3 regions of the Salinivibrio proteolyticus genome follow, and region 2 is predicted to be linked to each of the others. Evidence: predicted binding sites of a transcription regulator. Region 2 holds the regulator's gene; each other region holds the start of a gene.
The links. Region 2 encodes CRP, which controls carbon source genes, mostly activating them, when cyclic AMP is high. Its sites were predicted from a motif close to TGTGANNNNNNTCACA; they were not measured.
Positions count from the first base shown of each region.

Region 1: N7E60_RS06260 (NupC/NupG family nucleoside CNT transporter) is a predicted target of CRP. The motif match lies at 3,555-3,570, and genes of this name have one in related genera.
Region 3: rppH (RNA pyrophosphohydrolase) is a predicted target of CRP. The motif match lies at 2,268-2,283, and genes of this name have one in related genera.

Region 1 is NZ_CP114584.1:1,306,647-1,312,503, forward strand. Features, by position in the region: gene N7E60_RS06235 (methyl-accepting chemotaxis protein) at 1-290, opposite strand, end outside; gene yccX (acylphosphatase) at 371-643, shown strand; gene N7E60_RS06245 (TusE/DsrC/DsvC family sulfur relay protein) at 673-1,002, opposite strand; gene N7E60_RS06250 (Bax inhibitor-1/YccA family protein) at 1,195-1,863, opposite strand; gene N7E60_RS06255 (NRAMP family divalent metal transporter) at 2,071-3,342, opposite strand; gene N7E60_RS06260 (NupC/NupG family nucleoside CNT transporter) at 3,786-4,994, shown strand; tRNA gene N7E60_RS06265 (tRNA-Ser) at 5,174-5,264, shown strand; gene N7E60_RS06270 (hypothetical protein) at 5,730-5,857, shown strand, end outside.
Region 2 is NZ_CP114584.1:271,382-277,238, reverse strand. Features, by position in the region: gene N7E60_RS01325 (YheU family protein) at 1-108, shown strand, start outside; gene N7E60_RS01320 (phosphoribulokinase) at 168-1,037, shown strand; gene crp (cAMP-activated global transcriptional regulator CRP) at 1,289-1,921, shown strand; gene N7E60_RS01310 (type 2 periplasmic-binding domain-containing protein) at 2,051-2,917, shown strand; gene N7E60_RS01305 (DUF1338 domain-containing protein) at 2,969-3,763, opposite strand; gene astD (succinylglutamate-semialdehyde dehydrogenase) at 3,774-5,252, opposite strand; gene astA (arginine N-succinyltransferase) at 5,255-5,857, opposite strand, start outside.
Region 3 is NZ_CP114584.1:2,520,513-2,526,369, forward strand. Features, by position in the region: gene ptsP (phosphoenolpyruvate--protein phosphotransferase) at 1-1,583, opposite strand, end outside; gene rppH (RNA pyrophosphohydrolase) at 1,602-2,114, opposite strand; gene mutH (DNA mismatch repair endonuclease MutH) at 2,746-3,411, shown strand; gene N7E60_RS11835 (DUF6482 family protein) at 3,421-3,723, opposite strand; gene N7E60_RS11840 (NADP(H)-dependent aldo-keto reductase) at 3,863-4,897, shown strand; gene N7E60_RS11845 (hypothetical protein) at 4,985-5,215, opposite strand; gene N7E60_RS11850 (LysR family transcriptional regulator) at 5,650-5,857, opposite strand, start outside.

The sequences.
Region 1 (5,857 bases), 1.0 Mb from region 2:
TCTGGTTGATAGTCAAGCTGTCCCGACGGCGTGAGCGTAAACCCGCTTTGCTGGTTTTGTAGTACCGTGCGTACTTCTTGCGCTGGCAAATCGTATTTCGCCACTAGGGCCTGAATGGCTTGGCCTTCCGCCTGCATGTTGGTTGCCACTCGCGTGTCCGACGCTGCATCGAGTGTCAGCGCTATCACTATCATTGCGAGGAGGGGAAGGAAAAAGATAAGGTAAAATTTTTCTTGGAGCCGAAGGTGGATGAGGTATTTATCAATCCATCGAAACGCTACTTCTTTCATGACGTAATCCTGTCAAACGACTGTCTCATGTAGCGTTATACAGATGTCATTATGCAATGGAAATACAGTGGAGGTGACCGATGTCTCAAAAATGCGTCAAGGCCTATGTCACAGGTCACGTTCAGGGCGTTGGCTTTCGTTATCACACCGCGCACGAGGCATTAAAACTGTCTTTGACTGGGTACGCGAAGAACTTGCCAGATGGACGTGTTGAGGTGTTGGCATGTGGCCGCGAAGAGTCGGTTGATGCCCTTATTGCATGGTTAGATCAAGGGCCGCCCACCGCGAGCGTGAATCACGTTAAACACGAAGATACTGAATGGCGTTCCGTGGATGGGTTTGCCATTCAGTAGGTCATGGGAAGGTCTTTAAAGCGGCTTAGTTACAAACATTTGGCGGGTTTGGGGAGGCCTGCCAATTTGGTTGCTTGTTTGGCCGGGCCTTTCGGAAAGAGCTTAAACAGGTATTTGCTGTTACCTTTCTCCGGACCGTATTCTTTTTCCATCGATTTTACCAATAAACGCACCGCCGGTGAGGTGTTGTATTCTTGGTAAAAATGGCGGACAAAGTGGATCACTTCCCAGTGGGCCTCGGTCAGTGCAATGCCTTCTTGCTCAGCCAACAAGGGAACCAGCGCTTCGTGCCAATCGTCTACGTTTTTTAAATACCCTTGCGCATCCGTTGCAACGGTTTCACCTTCATACACCAACATAGTCTTGCCTTTGTTCGTCATCCCAGCGGATGTTCTCGCCGTTGATAAGGCTGCAAAGCATAGCGAGCGACTGGAATGAGTGCAACTGACGTTTGTTGCGGACAGGTTTCTTCATCACGCTTGTGCGTGCTGCTATAAAAAAAGCCGGCAATAGCCGGCTTTGGTGGTGCATACACAATTTTTGTGTGGCACTTAGTCGTCGTTCATGATGCCAAGAATGCTCAGCAGGTGAACGAAGATGTTGAAGATATTCAAATACAGCGACACGGTGGCGCGGATGTAGTTGGTCTCGCCGCCGTTAATGATGTTGCTGGTGTCATACAGAATAAAGGCTGAGAAAATCAGTACCGCAATGGTGCTGATCGCCAAGCTCAGCGCTGGGATCTGTAGGAAGATGTTCGCGACCATCGCCACCAGTAGGGCAATCACACCGGCAACCAAGAAACCGCCCATGAAAGAGAAGTCTTTCTTCGATGTGATGGCGTAAGCCGACAGGCCAAGGAATACCATACCTGTGGTAGCAAGCGCCTGCATCACAATCCCTGGGCCACTCGACAGGCTCAGGTAATAGGTCAGTGTTGGGCCTAACGAGGCGCCCAGAAGGCCGGTGAACACGAAGGTCCACACGATACCCGCGGAGGAGTTCATGGTGCGAGGTAGCACAAAGAACACGATCGCCAACGCACCTAGGGTCATACCTAGCGACATCATTGGGCCGATGCCGACAGCGATAGCGATAAAGGCCGCGATAGCACTGGTGATCAGTGTCATCGATAGCAGTGCATACGTGTTACGTAGCACTTTGTTAGTAGATAACGCACTCTGCTGTGACTGGCTGTGCGAAACGATACGATCGTTCATAACGTTCTCCCGGTTGGGTTAACAATCCATTTCTTAATACGACAGTTATGTGGGCAGTCGTTCACTTTTTCAAGCTACCCACGTCCTTAACCTAAACCATGACTGGCTTTTATAAAGCAAATAATACCTTATCCGTGCTCAACGCCTATGGTGAAGTTGTAAAAGGATGTTAACCCAGCCCTTCAAGCGTGAACAAGGTAAACTTTGTTACATCAACCACTTCCACCAGATAAATACTGCTAAAAAGCCGAATAAATATATCAGGCCCACGATCGCCAGTGCGCGCATCGACTTACTCATGGTCACTTCAGGCGGTAAGCGGTGTTTGGTGACCAAAATATAGTTGAGTAATGCAAAGAACGGCGTGGTCACGAATGCAGCAATCATGGCGAAATCGAGCATGGTTAGCAATGCACCGGTCCAAAACGCGACAATACCGAGCGCTAACACGGCCGTGATTAACATCCAGCCTTGAGTCACCTGTGGCGAGGCTTGTGGCTGGCGACGCAATAAGCGCTGAGATTCAGACACGACCCGCGCATACCCGTCGATCACGGTAATGGTGCTGCCGAAGATACAGAAAAAGGCGACCACCGCAATCAAGTAGCGGGACCATTCACCAATCGTAGCAGCATACAGGCCAACCAATTGATGCGAAAAGCCAATCCCAGATTGCTTTAATTCAACCCCACTGCCATGCAACAGCAGGGCACCGAGTGATAGAAACACAATCGCCAATGCAGCGGTGCCGATATAGCCGACGTTAAAATCAAACAGCGCCGCTTTAGCATTAATGGGCTCAGATTGCGCTTTACGCTTTAGCCACACCGAGGTGATGCTAGAAATTTCAATCGGGGCGGGCATCCAACCCATGGTGACCACGATAAAGCCAATCGCCGTGACTGACCAAATGGACGGAGTCTGAAAATTAGGCTCAACCGCGACAGGGTTGCCGATTGCCACAGTCACCGCGACCAAGGTGGCACAGGTGAGCGTCGCCATGATCACTTTAGATAGCCAATCCAACGCCTTGTAATGGCCAGCAATTAGAATGACCAAACAAGTCATTACAATAATGATGGAAAGGGCGGTCAGGGAAAGATCAAACGGCACAAAATAGCTCAGCAGACTGGCGCTAAATAAAGTCAGTGCAGCTGTATTGATCACGCCGGATACCGCGCTGAGCACAATAAAAAGCCACAGATACCCGCGGCCGAGGCGGGCATAGCCCTCTACTAAGGTTTCGCCGGTTCCTGCCGTGTATTGCACGCCTGCGCGGAAAAAAGGGTATTTAAAGAGATTTACCAGCAGGATTAATGCGGCCAATTGCCAACCATAAATGGCACCGGCTTTGGTTGAGGCAACCAGATGAGAGCCACCCACGGCGGCAGCGGCCATCATAATGCCCGGCCCCAAGGCGCGAACACGTTGGATCACAGATAAACGCGACCCGGCCTCATGAGGAGAGACGGTTTGCATGATTGTTTCCTTTATAATAATTGCGTTGTTGTGTTTGTTTTTATCGCTATTTGATTAATTTTATTGTCAATAGCAGGTTATCAATAACATATGAGCGATCTGTGTCAATCAATCTTGCCAAAAACCCGTCTCGCAGCCTATCCGACCATCGTCGTAGCGCTCAGTGAGCGGCTGAGAATAAAATGTGATCAAAGGCCAAATTTAGCTGGAAATGCGATTCAAATCACAATAGAATGCCCGCCCAACATGCGCTCTTCGCCAGCCCAAAGGCAAAGAGTGGCTGTGTCGCGATTCGCGGCTGAAGAAAAAGTGTCCAAGGTTGGGCCCACCTTCACCGAACCCGCGGTACGATGAAACGCATGATGGAACCTCTTGCCACCTTGGCAGCGTGTCGTACTCATCTGTACCGCAAGTGCAACACAACACGGCAAGGTATTCTATTTATGCAACTTCTCTATAGTGCGGCCGGCATCGTCGCTCTGTTTTTGTGCGCCTATGCGTTCTCCTCTAACCGTAAAGCGATCAACTGGCGTACAGTGCTTGGGGCATTTGGCCTACAAGCGGGTTTTGCCGCACTGGTGCTTTACATTCCAGTAGGACAAGCCATGCTGGGCTCTATGAGCAATGGCGCGGCGAAGCTGCTTTCATTTGCCAACGAAGGCATTGAGTTTGTATTTGGCCCTCTCGCCAACGATGGGTTTATTTTCGCTGTTAAAGTTCTGCCGCTAATCATTTTTATCAGTGCGCTGATATCCCTCCTTTATCATCTCGGCATTATGCAGTGGGTTATTAAACTTCTCGGCGGTGGCATACAGCGATTACTCGGCACCAGCCGAGCAGAGTCTCTGGTGGCAACCAGCAACATCTTTCTTTCTCAGGGCGAATCTCCTTTGGTAGTTCGCCCTTTTCTTAGCCAAATGACACGCTCTGAGCTCTTCGCTGTGATGGTGGGAGGCATGGCCTCGGTCGCCGGTAGTGTGTTGGGCGGATATGCGGCGATGGGTGTGGATTTGAAATACCTGATTGCCGCGAGCTTTATGGCTGCCCCCGGCGGACTTTTGATGGCAAAAATCATTGTGCCGGAAACACAGACGCCCGCAGAACAAAACCATGTAGAGATCAGTGACAGCGACCAAGCCAATGCGATTGACGCCCTCGCCAGCGGCGCGATGAACGGTATGAAAGTCGCGGTGGCTGTGGGCACCATGCTGGTGGCCTTTATCAGCGTGATTGCGATGCTAAACGCTGGGCTGAGTAGTTTAGGTGAGTTGGTCGATATTGACGGTCTAAGCCTAGAAATGCTGTTTGGCTACCTGTTCTCACCGCTGGCACTACTCACCGGTGTACCGGTGCACGAGATCTTCACCGTGGGTAACTTACTTGGCCAGAAAATTGCGCTTAACGAATTTGTTGCCTTCTTATCGTTTGCTGATATCAAAGCGAACTTGTCGGTGCAAAGCCAAGTCATTGTGACCTTTGCCTTGTGTGGCTTTGCGAATATCGGCTCGATTGCCATTCAGCTCGGCTCTATCGGTGCGATGGTGCCGGAGCGTCGCAAAGATGTGGCAAGCTTAGGCGTGCGCGCAGTGATTGCCGCCACCTTTGCCAACCTAATGAGTGCGGCTCTGGCGGGTATTTTTATCGCGCTATAAGTACTGCGCGGTAACGAGACTCGGTTAAAGTGTCTCAGTAAAGTAGGGCGATTGGCGGCAAGCTAATCGCCTTTTGCTAGCAATATCGCCAACCTGATCACAGCTTGAGCGAACAGACAAAAAGCGGCAAATAAAGGGTTTACAAGCCACAGCGAACCCAATAATATACGCCGCGTTCCGGAGAGATGGCTGAGTGGTTGAAAGCACCGGTCTTGAAAACCGGCAAGGGTTAATAGCCCTTCTAGGGTTCAAATCCCTATCTCTCCGCCACATACCGAAAAGCCGCTGATTATTCAGCGGCTTTTTTGCGTTTATCCCCTCCACAAATCCCCAAACCCTGACCACGCCAACATTTTAGACGCCTCTGTCTAAACACATTACCCAGCGTTTGATAATCTAAGCCCCCTAAAATTCTCGCCCGTACATGGCCTTTTGGACGCCGCCAACCGAAGGGCGGTAGCGTGGGTGTTAAAGTGAAGCCATTGGTATAGCGGTGCCTATCACCTCGTTCCCACACTCCTGCGTGGTAACGCGTTATGGGTTAGTTAGTATCGTTTCGGGGTAATGTGAACGCCTGAGCTGTGATGGACGGCACGCACATTTTTGCAGACGAGTTGATTGCTTGAAGCGTTTAAAATAATTTTAATAACAGTAATTTAGACGATAAAAGATGCGTATAACGGTTTTGGTAAATCGAGAATGCGCATTAATACAATGTTAGTTTCTTAGGGGAACATGGAAGACTTAACTAGAATTTACTCAAAGAACCTTTTTTTCACGGCCTGTGTATTTGTTATGGGCCTTGTGATTCCCTATGCGAGAGGACATTCTTTAGCAGGGGCGCTTTTAGTTTTATTAGCGAT
Region 2 (5,857 bases):
AAAGTTGAACAAGTGCGTGAACAATTAAAATCCGGCGACGCCGTGATTGTATACTCTGAGCTGCATGAGACAGTGGATATTCGTCGTCAGCGCGATCTCAGACCGTAACACCGCCTCCCCTTGTGGGCTGCGGTGTAAATTCAGACTGATCAATGACAGGGCTCGTCATGTCGGCTAAACACCCAATCATCGCTGTGACCGGTTCATCCGGCGCAGGCACAACCACGACCTCCGAAGCGTTTCGTAAGATGTTCAATATGATGAACATCAAAGCCTCTTGGTTAGAGGGCGATAGCTTTCACCGCTTCACGCGGCCAGAAATGGATGTTGAGATCCGTAAAGCCCGTGAACAAGGTCGTCATATTAGCTACTTTGGTCCCACGGCCAACGATTTCCCACGCCTTGAGCAATTTTTTAAAGAATATGGCGAACAAGGCACAGGTAAATACCGTCGTTATCTACACACCTTTGATGAAGCCGTGCCTTATAACCAAATGCCGGGCACTTTCACCCCCTGGCAAGATCTGCCTGAAAATACCGACGTATTATTTTATGAAGGCTTGCATGGCGGGGTGGTGGATGGTGACGTCAATGTCGCCCAACATGTTGATTTACTGATCGGCATGGTGCCTATCGTTAACTTGGAGTGGATTCAAAAGTTTGTCCGCGATACGCGCGACCGAGGCCATTCCCGCGAGGCTGTCACGGACTCGATCGTGCGCTCCATGGATGATTATTTACACTACATTACGCCGCAGTTTTCTCGCACACATATTAACTTCCAACGTGTCCCGACCGTAGACACATCCAACCCGCTGAATGCAAAAGGGATCCCTTCACTCGACGAAAGCTTTGTTGTGATCCGCTTTCGTGGCATGAAGAACGTCGATTTTCCTTATTTACTGCAAATGATCAGTGGCGCCTTTATGTCTCGGCACAACACGCTGGTCGTGCCCGGCGGTAAAATGGGATTTGCGATGGAGCTGATTATTCGCCCCTTGATCCAACAGTTGATTGAGAAAGGCAAGATAGGTTAACCGCCGTAGCGCACTTAACGTGTATTACTTCTCAGGTCGTGATCTTAGCCACATTTTTGCCGATTTTTTAGGCGGTTGGCTTAGATCAAAATCAAGAAATCCAGATAGAAAAAAGATACACTCTTGTTAACATACAGTGAGCTTGTAGCCTGCGCCAAGACCTCGTATTCTGTGCATTGGACTGATGGGTTTCCATTCAGACAAAGACAGGACGTCGTTGCCGGGCAACACATGCAGAGGAAATAAGTTATATGGTTCCAGGAAAACCTCAAACAGACCCTACACTCGAGTGGTTCCTTTCACATTGTCATATTCACAAGTACCCGTCCAAAAGTACTCTGATCCATGCAGGGGAAAAGGCGGAGACCTTGTACTACATCGTGAAAGGTTCTGTGGCCGTACTAATCAAAGATGAAGAAGGCAAGGAGATGATCCTGTCTTACCTTAACCAAGGTGACTTCATCGGCGAACTTGGTCTGTTCGAAGAGGACCAAGAGCGCACCGCATGGGTACGTGCGAAATCACCTTGCGAAGTGGCAGAAATTTCATTCAAGAAATTCCGCCAGCTGATCCAAGTTAACCCAGACATTTTGATGCGTCTATCCTCTCAGATGGCGCGTCGCCTGCAAGTGACCAGCCAGAAAGTGGGAGACCTTGCCTTCCTGGACGTGACCGGCCGCATTGCGCAAACCCTACTGAACTTGGCGAAGCAACCTGACGCCATGACTCACCCTGACGGCATGCAAATCAAGATCACGCGTCAAGAGATTGGTCAGATTGTTGGCTGTTCGCGTGAGACGGTTGGGCGTATCCTTAAAATGCTGGAAGAGCAGAACCTTATCTCAGCTCACGGTAAAACCATTGTGGTTTACGGCACACGCTAATCCTCGCGTGTTGCGACAAAACCGGCGCTTTTGCGTCGGTTTTTTTATTTTTATTGACTGGAAACTCATTACCTAAGTTCTACACTTCAGAAACGACCCATCTAACAACTGATTAACAGGATGTCGTTTATGAGAAGCTTACGTCAAACCCTTGCTGCATTGCTACTCGCGGCGGTTTCTTCAACTGCTGCGGCGAATATCACCATTGTCCATCCAGAACCACGGGCTGGCTCTGCCCTCGATTTATACGCTATCGACTTGATTGAGTTTTTAGCGGAAAAATCGGGTGAGTCTGTCACTTTACAGGCCTTTCAAGGCCAAATTGGCTCTCAGTCTCGTAAAGTGGAAATGCTAAAACAAGGACGACTGACGGTAGATTGGCTCGGGGCCGACCGTACCCTTGAGTCAGAGTTACTTCCCATCCGTTATCCAGTCTTTCGGGGTCTATTAGGCCATCGCTTGTTCATTACCAATCAAGCCACCGAACCCAAGCTTGCACAAATCAGTGACCAAGCAGGGCTCAATAGTCTGACCATGATCCAAGGGCAAGGCTGGGCGGATGTGAAGGTCTTGCAGTCGGCGGGATTTCGGGTTCGAGAAATCTCAAGCTTTGAGAATATCTTTAAAGGCGTCGATACCGGACGGGCCGACCTCTTCCCGCGTGCGCTTATCGAACCTTTTAGCGAGCTGGCAGAGCGACCTCAATATACAAATCTGTTGGTTGATCCGCACTTAATGCTGATCTATCGCTTCCCAATGTTCTTGTTTGTATCGCCCCAAAACCCAGAGGTAGCGACCATGCTCAACGATGCCTTTGCGGCCGCCTATCAAGACGGATCCTTCATCGAATTTTTTGAGAATGCCCCTCTGGTAAAAGAGACCTTTGAGAAAGCCAATATTGGTGAGCGCACCTTTATTCGGGTCGACAACCCACATCTGAGTAATGAGACTCAGGCAATTGACGATACATTCTGGCTCGATATTGAAAGTCGCTAAACACCGCCAACTAAAAAAGGAGAGCATCGCTCTCCTTTTCGTCTCTCGCCACTATTGATGCGTACTTTCAAAGATTTTATCAGCCGAGGCGGCGACAAAACCTTGATAAAGTTCACCGTCCGGAAGCGGATACCGTTTCGCAAACTCGTAGAAACCACCCGGAATATCATGGCGTGCATCGCTAAATTGCACCGGCACGCGATCAGCCATCGTCGAGGATTGCTCCAAAAAGACTGACGCATCCCCTTTGACCTCCCCGCCAGATTCGTTAATGGTAAACCCATTTTGGCGCAAGGTATCGTTGACCGCTTGACAGCTATCATGGTTATTCAGCTGATTCACGCTGACGGTAAAGTGGTTCGCCCCATAGCCATGCGCTGCCACCCAAGCTGCATATTCACTTTCATCCGCTAACGTCTTGTAGGTTTGCCAATCCAACTCCCACAAACGTCCTTGATGAAGAAAATCGCTCCCTTTCAGCGCATCATCATCCACATTCGCCACTAAGTCGCGCACGATAGATTGCAATGTTGTCGAGCATTGGCCCACCATCAATTCACTAATAAACACTTTCGGCATCAAGGGATCGGGATGCTCGTAGTGACGTGCGTTGAGCTTCTTCGCTTCAAAGGTATACTCACCTTTCGGCTCATAGCCCAACGCAATAAAAGGACGGGCAAGCTTGTCCAGCCCCACATTAGGCAGTGCAAAGGTGCGCAGTGCAATATGATCATTGATCAGGGGTTGGCCTTCTTCGAGCAACCCATGCACTTTCTGCGCAGAAGGGCAAAGACGCTGGGTGTAGTCTTGCCACAATCTGTCAAATAACGCTTGGCAACTATCCATGTTGTTCTCCTTAATCAAGAGGCGTGATCCCCGGCGCAAAGCTCTCGGGCAAGGTGACCTGCTCGCCTTCCATCGATGCCATGGGGTAGGCACAATAATCGGCGGCATAATAAGCACTTGGACGCAGGTTACCCGACGCGCCCGGACCACCAAATGGTGCATCCCCACTAGCACCGGTCAATTGACGGTTACGGTTTACAATACCGGCGCGAATATGGTCAAGGAAGTATTGCCATTCACCATCGTCGTCACTGATAAGGCCTGCCGATAAGCCATAGCGGGTATCATTCGCTTTCGTCAATGCATCAGCCATATCGGTGTAACGCTGCACCTGCAATAAAGGACCGAAGTATTCTTCATCGGGTAACTCGGCGATCCCGCTAACATCAATGATCCCCGGCGAGATCACGGCATCATGGCGATGTTCACACGCCACGACTGGCTTGCCACCGAGATCGATCAGTTTTTGCTGAGTGGCTAAGATCCCTTCAGCCGCCGCCACAGAGATCTGTGCGCCCATAAAGGGCGCCGGATCATCGAACTGGCCGCCTACACGGATCGTTTTAGTCCACGCCGCTAAGCGCGCCAAGATCTTGTCACCCACCTCCCCTTCAGGAAGAAGTAGACGACGTGCACAGGTACAACGCTGACCGGCACTGAGGTAAGCCGATTGAATAATGGTATAAACCGTGGCATCCACACCACTGTGTTTATCACTGATAACCAGTGGGTTATTGCCCCCCATTTCCAATGCCAGCATTTTGTCCGGTTGGCCGGCAAACTGGCGATGGAGGATGTGTCCGGTGTTGGCGCTCCCGGTAAATAGAAGGCCATCAATACCTCGAGCTTGTGCTAGCGCTTCGCCGGTATCACGGCCCCCTTGCACCAAGTTAATCAGCCCAGCAGGTAGACCGGCTTCTAACCAGTAGCCAAGGGTTTGTTCAGCCACTTTAGGCGTCAGTTCAGACGGCTTGAAAACCACACTGTTTCCGGCCAATAGTGCCGGGACAATATGGCCATTAGGCAAGTGACCGGGGAAATTATACGGCCCAAACACTGCCATCACACCAAGGGGGCGATGACGCAGTACAGCTTGCGTGCCATTGACGTCTTTTTCCCGCGATCCTGTACGTTCATGGTAAGCGCGCAGCGAAATGGCAATTTTACCCACCATGGCGCCCACTTCGGTTTTGGTTTCCCAAAACGGCTTACCGGTTTCTTCAGCGATGGTACGCGCCAGATCGTCGGTATTGGCTTTCACAATTTCAGCGAAGCGTTCTACCAAGGCTTGGCGCTCGGCAAAATCGGTATTCCGCCAAGTAAGAAAGGCTTGTCGTGCCGCGCTTACCGCTTGTTCAACCTGCGGTTTCGTGGCTTCATTGCCTTGCCAAATACAACGGCTATCAAAAGGGTTTAGCGAAGTCATGACGTCGCCTTCACCCGGCGTCCATTCACCATTGATCAAATGGCCTGCGGTTTGATGTGTCATCCTTACTCCTCCATCGCGATCAAACGGAGTCGATCGCCGTCTTTAACTTGCAGCGCTTCGGCAACCTCTGGCGCAATCACAACGTGATTGGTTTCCGGATCAAGTGCCGCTTTCGCCGCAGTCGCGCGGAAGCCCGCAAAATCGGTATTCGAAATTAAGTAGTGCTGAGCACTGCTATGCTCACGCACGCTAGCAGTCGCATTAAATGAATGGCGGACCGATTCGATATTGTGGCGCAAACACTCGACCGTTGGACCGGCATCAAAGATGTCGACATATCCTCGACACGAAAAGCCTTCTTTCTCCAACAGACGCAGTGCCGGCCGTGTTTTCGGGTGCACTTGTCCAATCACGGCACGCGCTTCTTCACTCAACAGACTGACGTAAATCGGCAACTTAGGCATTAAATCGGCAATAAACCCTTTCGCACCGATACCGGTTAGGTAGTCGGCCAAAGTAAAGTCAATCGAAAAGAAGTTGTCCTTAAGCCACTGCCAGAACGGCGAGTTGCCATCATCATCAGACACGCCACGCATTTCGGCAAACACCACATCCGCAAAGCGCTCAGGAAACTCGGCGAGCATCAAGAAGCGACACTTGGAAAG
Region 3 (5,857 bases), 740 kb from region 2:
GTAAAACGAATGCCGCGCCAGCCAAGAAACGGGTTATCTTCATCGACACTCAAATAGGGTAATGGCTTATCCCCGCCAATATCCAAGGTGCGCATCACCACCGGTTTATCTGGGTAGCTGGCTAAAATCGCACGGTATTGTTTGACCTGTTCGTCCTCGGAAGGAAAACGGCGCTGCATTAAAAAAGGCACTTCGGTCCGAAACAAGCCCACCCCATCGACACCTTGGTTGATGGCGATGCTACTGTCGGCGCTCAAACCAGCGTTCAAATGGATCTGGATACGGGTGCCATCTTGACTTTTTCCGGGCGAGGCTAGTGCCGTATCTAAAGTCGATTGCAAACTGACTTCAGCTTGAACCAGCTGCTGATATTCCTTCAGCAAAGGTGCGGCGGGCTCAATCATCAACAGCCCTTTGTGACCATCCAAGATCACCGATTTATTGTGGAGTCTTGGCGCGGAAAAACTCACTCCCATCACCGCCGGAATGCCAAGTGCCCTTGCCAATATGGCCGCATGGGAGTTCGCCGCGCCCTCTTCGGCTACGACCCCCGCGAGTAGCGCACGTGGAATAGATGCCAGCATGCCAGCCGTCAGTTCACGGGCAAGCAAGACGATAGGTGACGAGATAGGTTGATGATTGCTTGAGGCTTCAGAAAGAAAATAGAGTAACCGCTGGCCGAGCTCCTTCACATCGGCAGCCCGAGCCTTAAGATAGGGATCATCCATGGCCGCAAAACGGGATGAAAAGGTTTCTACCGTTTGTCGGACCGCCCACGCTGCTTCGTCGCCCTGTTGGATACGTAGGGTCATATCCTCGCGCAGCATAGGATCGTTGAGCAAATGGACAAACAAATCAAAGATCGCCAGCGCTTCTTTTTGTAGCTCCTTATCAAAGCGTTTTCTAAGGCGACGGAACTCCACTGACGCATCATCTAATGCGGCATCTAGACGATCGAGTTCTTTTTGAACATGCAAACAGCTGGCCGGTGCAACGTCCTCTAACCGTGGTTGAGAATCATCACACCATGCATTCGCAATTCCTACCCCAGGAGATGCTGGAACCCCTTCCAACAACACGGGTGACTGTGACGCATTCAGCCATCCGCCTTTTGCATCTGCATGGGCAAACACTACGGCCAGTTGCGCGGCGAGCGTGACAAGAAACGACTCTTCACTTTCGTCAAATTGACGCGGCTGGTGTTGCTGCACGACCAGTACGCCCAGTACCGTTTTACGATAAATAATGGGCGTACCTAAAAAAGACTGGAAGGCATCTTCTCCTGTGGCAGGGAAAGGTTTAAACGCGGGATGCTCGCGCGCATGGGCCAGATTGATCGGTTCTGCGCGCTCGCCAACTAACCCTACCAAGCCTTCACCAAAAGACAGTGAGACTTGCGCGGCAGGGTCCAAGCCTTGGGTGGCCATCAGATCAAAGCTGGCTTGCTCGGGATTGGCAAGGTACACAGAGCAACACTCAGTGTGCATCGCAACACAGGTTTGCTGCACTAGGGTTTGCAGCGCCTGATGTAGATCCGCCGATGCGGCTACGCTCTGAACAATATTTCTAAGCTGTGTCAGCACCGGCTTCCTCCTTAAACGTTACCCTCGCTTGTTCCGACGTCGAGGCTTACGCTCCTTAAAAGGCATCGCTAACGGCGCAAACTCTTTCATTGCGCGGCGGTATACTTCGCGTTTGAAAGACACAACCTGACGTACCGGATACCAATAACTGACCCAACGCCAGCCATCAAATTCCGGGGTTCCCCCGCGGGACACATTCACTTTCGACTCATCGCATTCCAGCTTCAACAAAAACCATTTTTGTTTTTGCCCAATACAGACTGGCTTGGAGTCCCAACGCACCAAACGTTTCGGGAGCTTATAACGTAGCCAATGACGGCTAGTACCCAAGATGCGGACATCTTTTTTGGTCAGCCCTACTTCTTCGTAAAGCTCACGGAACATGGCTTGTTCGGGACTTTCCCCATCATCAATCCCGCCTTGCGGGAACTGCCATGAATGCTGACCATATCGACGAGCCCAGAGAACCTGACCGTGGCCGTTACATATTACTATCCCCACATTGGGACGATAGCCATCGCCATCAATCACTGGACGACCTCAATGATAAATCTCTACTGAGTCTGATTTTTTCACAAAAAGCCGCTAAGGGTAAACAAACATTGTGGATTAACCTGTGTTTTTGCGCACTCGTCGTCATCTGAGGATAACTCAGGGCCTAACAGGAAGTTATAAACATAGCAATGAGAGTTTGCGCACATTTATTCACGCTTTCTGTGGATAGATTTGTGAAGAAGCAACGAAAAAGTCTAAAACGTCATCAGTTCAAGATCAGTTAATCTGATTTATAATTAAACAAAAACAAAAATAACCCATATAAATCAGAATATTAAAAACATAAAACCCGGCAAAGATCCTTGTGGCGATCTTTCGATCATCCTTTGCACACAGATCGCTCAAAGATCCATCAGTTAGTAAATTATCCACATCGTTAGCGCAAAAATCCAACAATATCGTTAGTTACTCACCTAACACAGGTAAAAAGGGTACTGTATATATGATCATGGTCGCGATTTTTATACGCAACACTTATCTTTCTGTGGATAACTAAAGCGCCGCCAGATTGATCTTCACCATGAGGATCCTTGCGCCTTGCTCGACGCTTAACGATAATGCCGGTCATCTTATGCCAAACATTACCCGTTGCCGAAAAGCTATCTATATGCAGCCACCACAGTCCGAATCAGAACTCATGCAGCGTGCCGCTGATTTAGCCGGTTTTACGCTAGGGGAAATCAGCCACGAGCATGGGATCGCCTGTCCGGCCGATCTGAGCCGAGAAAAAGGCTGGGTAGGCATGTTGCTAGAAACCTGCTTGGGCGCGACGGCAGGAAGTAAGCCCGAGCAAGACTTTGCTCATTTGGGGATTGAGCTGAAAACGATCCCCGTTAACGCGCATGGCAAGCCACTCGAAACCACCTTTGTGTGTGTTGCGCCTTTGACGGGGATCAGTGGTGTACAGTGGGAACACAGCCATGTTCGGCACAAACTCTCTCGTGTCCTTTGGGTTCCCGTTGAGGGAGAACGCACTATCCCACTCGCAGAGCGGCGCATTGGCACTCCCCTGCTCTGGTCACCCAGTCGAGAAGAAGACGCGCAGCTGCGTGCCGATTGGGAAGAGCTGATGGATTTGATTGCCTTAGGACGGGTGAATGATATTACCGCGCGTCACGGCCAGTATTTACAGCTGCGCCCCAAAGCCGCCAACAGCCATGCACTCACCGATGCGTTTGGGGAAAAGGGCGAACCGATCAAAACCCTACCGCGTGGCTTTTATCTGCGCACCCAGTTCACCCATCATATTCTAAGCCGATTTTTCGTCAGCTGACCGAACGGCCTAGAAGCGTATCGGCATGTCCTCTTTGCAGGGCGGTTGATCACCGGTGGCGAACTCGTCGTAAGGGTCGAACAAGCGCAATACGCCCTGTTCAATTCCCAGCGCCTTTAAGCGGTCTCCCACTTGACCCACATTATCAAACTGCATCACTTCACCGGTGGCATCGTCACGCAAAGGTTCGAGGTGGTGTTTCACCTCCACTTCAACGGAATATTTCGCACCACCGGCGTGGGCCATCACATAACATTGGGGGCAAGAGCGCGGGTCAGCGCGCATCCATGCCTTAAGTTGTCCATAGTTCATGATGCTCTCCTCGTTGTGATCTTTATCAGTAAAGAGCAGGATCGGAGAAACTGTCAAGCAAGGCGCCACAACGCTTTTGCTGAGCAATAAAATTCTCTACTATGGAATGCCATAGGTCGATTGCAGACAAGGAGACAGGATGCAATACCACCGCCTGCCCCATTCCACCTTAGATGTCAGTAAAGTGTGCTTGGGCACCATGACCTTCGGTGAGCAAAACACCGAAGCCGATGCCCATGCGCAATTGGATTTTGCCCTTGAGCGCGGCGTTAATCTTATCGATACCGCCGAAATGTATCCGGTTCCGCCCAGCCAAGCCACCCAAGGCCGAACCGAGGCGTATATTGGAAGTTGGTTAGAAAAGTCGGGGAAGCGTGATCGTGTGATCTTGGCCACCAAAGTCGCTGGTCCACGCAACGTGCCTTACATTCGTGAGGATATGTCCCTCAATCGTCGCCACATTCATCAAGCCGTTGAAGACAGCTTATCGCGCTTAAAAACTGACTACATCGATTTGTATCAGGTGCACTGGCCACAGCGTCACAATAACTGTTTTGGCAAATTGAACTATCCGTATCAAGACGAGCACTCCGGCGTCACCTTGCTAGATACCCTGGATGCGTTAAATGATCTGGTGAAAGCCGGTAAAATCCGCTACGTCGGGGTATCAAACGAGACGCCTTGGGGCGTGATGAGCTATTTGCATTTAGCCGAAAAACATAGCCTGACGCGGATTGTATCGATCCAAAATCCCTATAATTTACTTAACCGTAGCTTTGAAGTTGGCCTGTCTGAAATCAGTCATCACGAAGGCGTCGAGCTACTTGCCTACTCCCCCCTTGCCTTCGGTGCCCTCAGTGGTAAGTATTTGGGCGGCGCGCGTCCCTCTGGTGCGCGTTGTACCTTACATCAGCGTTTTTCTCGCTATTTTACTGAAGCAGGACAAAAAGCGACGCAGGAATACGTTGAGTTAGCCCGAGCGCACGGCTTGGATCCGGCGCAAATGGCGCTCGCTTTTGTCAACTCTCGCCCTTTTGTTGCCGCCAATATTATTGGCGCAACCACGCTAAAACAGCTAGAAAGCAATATCGACAGCCTCAATATTATCCTCAGTGAGGACGTCCTCGCGGGGATTGACGATATCGCTACTCGCTATCCAAACCCTTGCCCTTAAACGAGAAACGGCAGCCTTATTGGCTGCCGCGCAGAGGGTGATTAGATAGGGCGGCGTTTGCTCGCAAACGCCGCTTTCTGGGGCCCATTACAGCCACCGCCATCGTCGTCGCCATGTCACAAGATAGCGTTTTGCCGCGAAATGCGTATTCACAGGCAACCCATCTTGAAAGTTGGCGGTGATACCAATATCACGCTGCAAATGATGGTTCAATGCAACATTGGCAACTCGATAACGGTTTGCGTTGGTGCGGCGCTGACGACGTGCGCCAATACGAACAACAGCTTGCGCTAATGGGTATAAAGATAGTTGAGTCATGATGGCTCTCCTTGTTGGTTAAAGGAGGCCACAGGCACAATACGTAGAGGTACTGCAATCTGGCCGCATTATGCCCGCGGCCAGTTACAATTGGTCGCAGAGTCAGATGTATAAGCGGGTATCTCGTGCGCAATGATTGGCACGACCCATCGCTGAGGCAAAGATGACACCCTGTTTTTGGCTCGGTATGTATGTCATGTTGCCTCCTAAATACACATGAATCTGCGTGACTTGAGGGTTTATTGTTCAATATCACGTCATTATATTCAATAACTTATTCGAATATTGTGCAAATTTAACGCAATGCTCTGCTATCATTTTTATCAACCTTGTATTTGCACTGCTCTGGTTAACAAGGCTGTGACATAAATAGATAATTATTCTGTTCCTATCTCAGCATCAGCCGTCACTTTCATTCCCTTCGTGCCCTAAACTCATCGAACGGGCGATAAGTAAACCTTTGAGGCAATAAGCTGTTGGCGCAACGCTTGCAGTGCTATCCCCATGGCCTGCTGAGGCAACCAAACCAAATCGACAAAAAGCTCCCAGCTATCTTGAGCAAGATCGGAAGGCAAAATCACTAACTCACCTTGTTGAACCGCCGTTTCCACCAGTGAGAAAGGCAGTTCCGCCCAACCAATC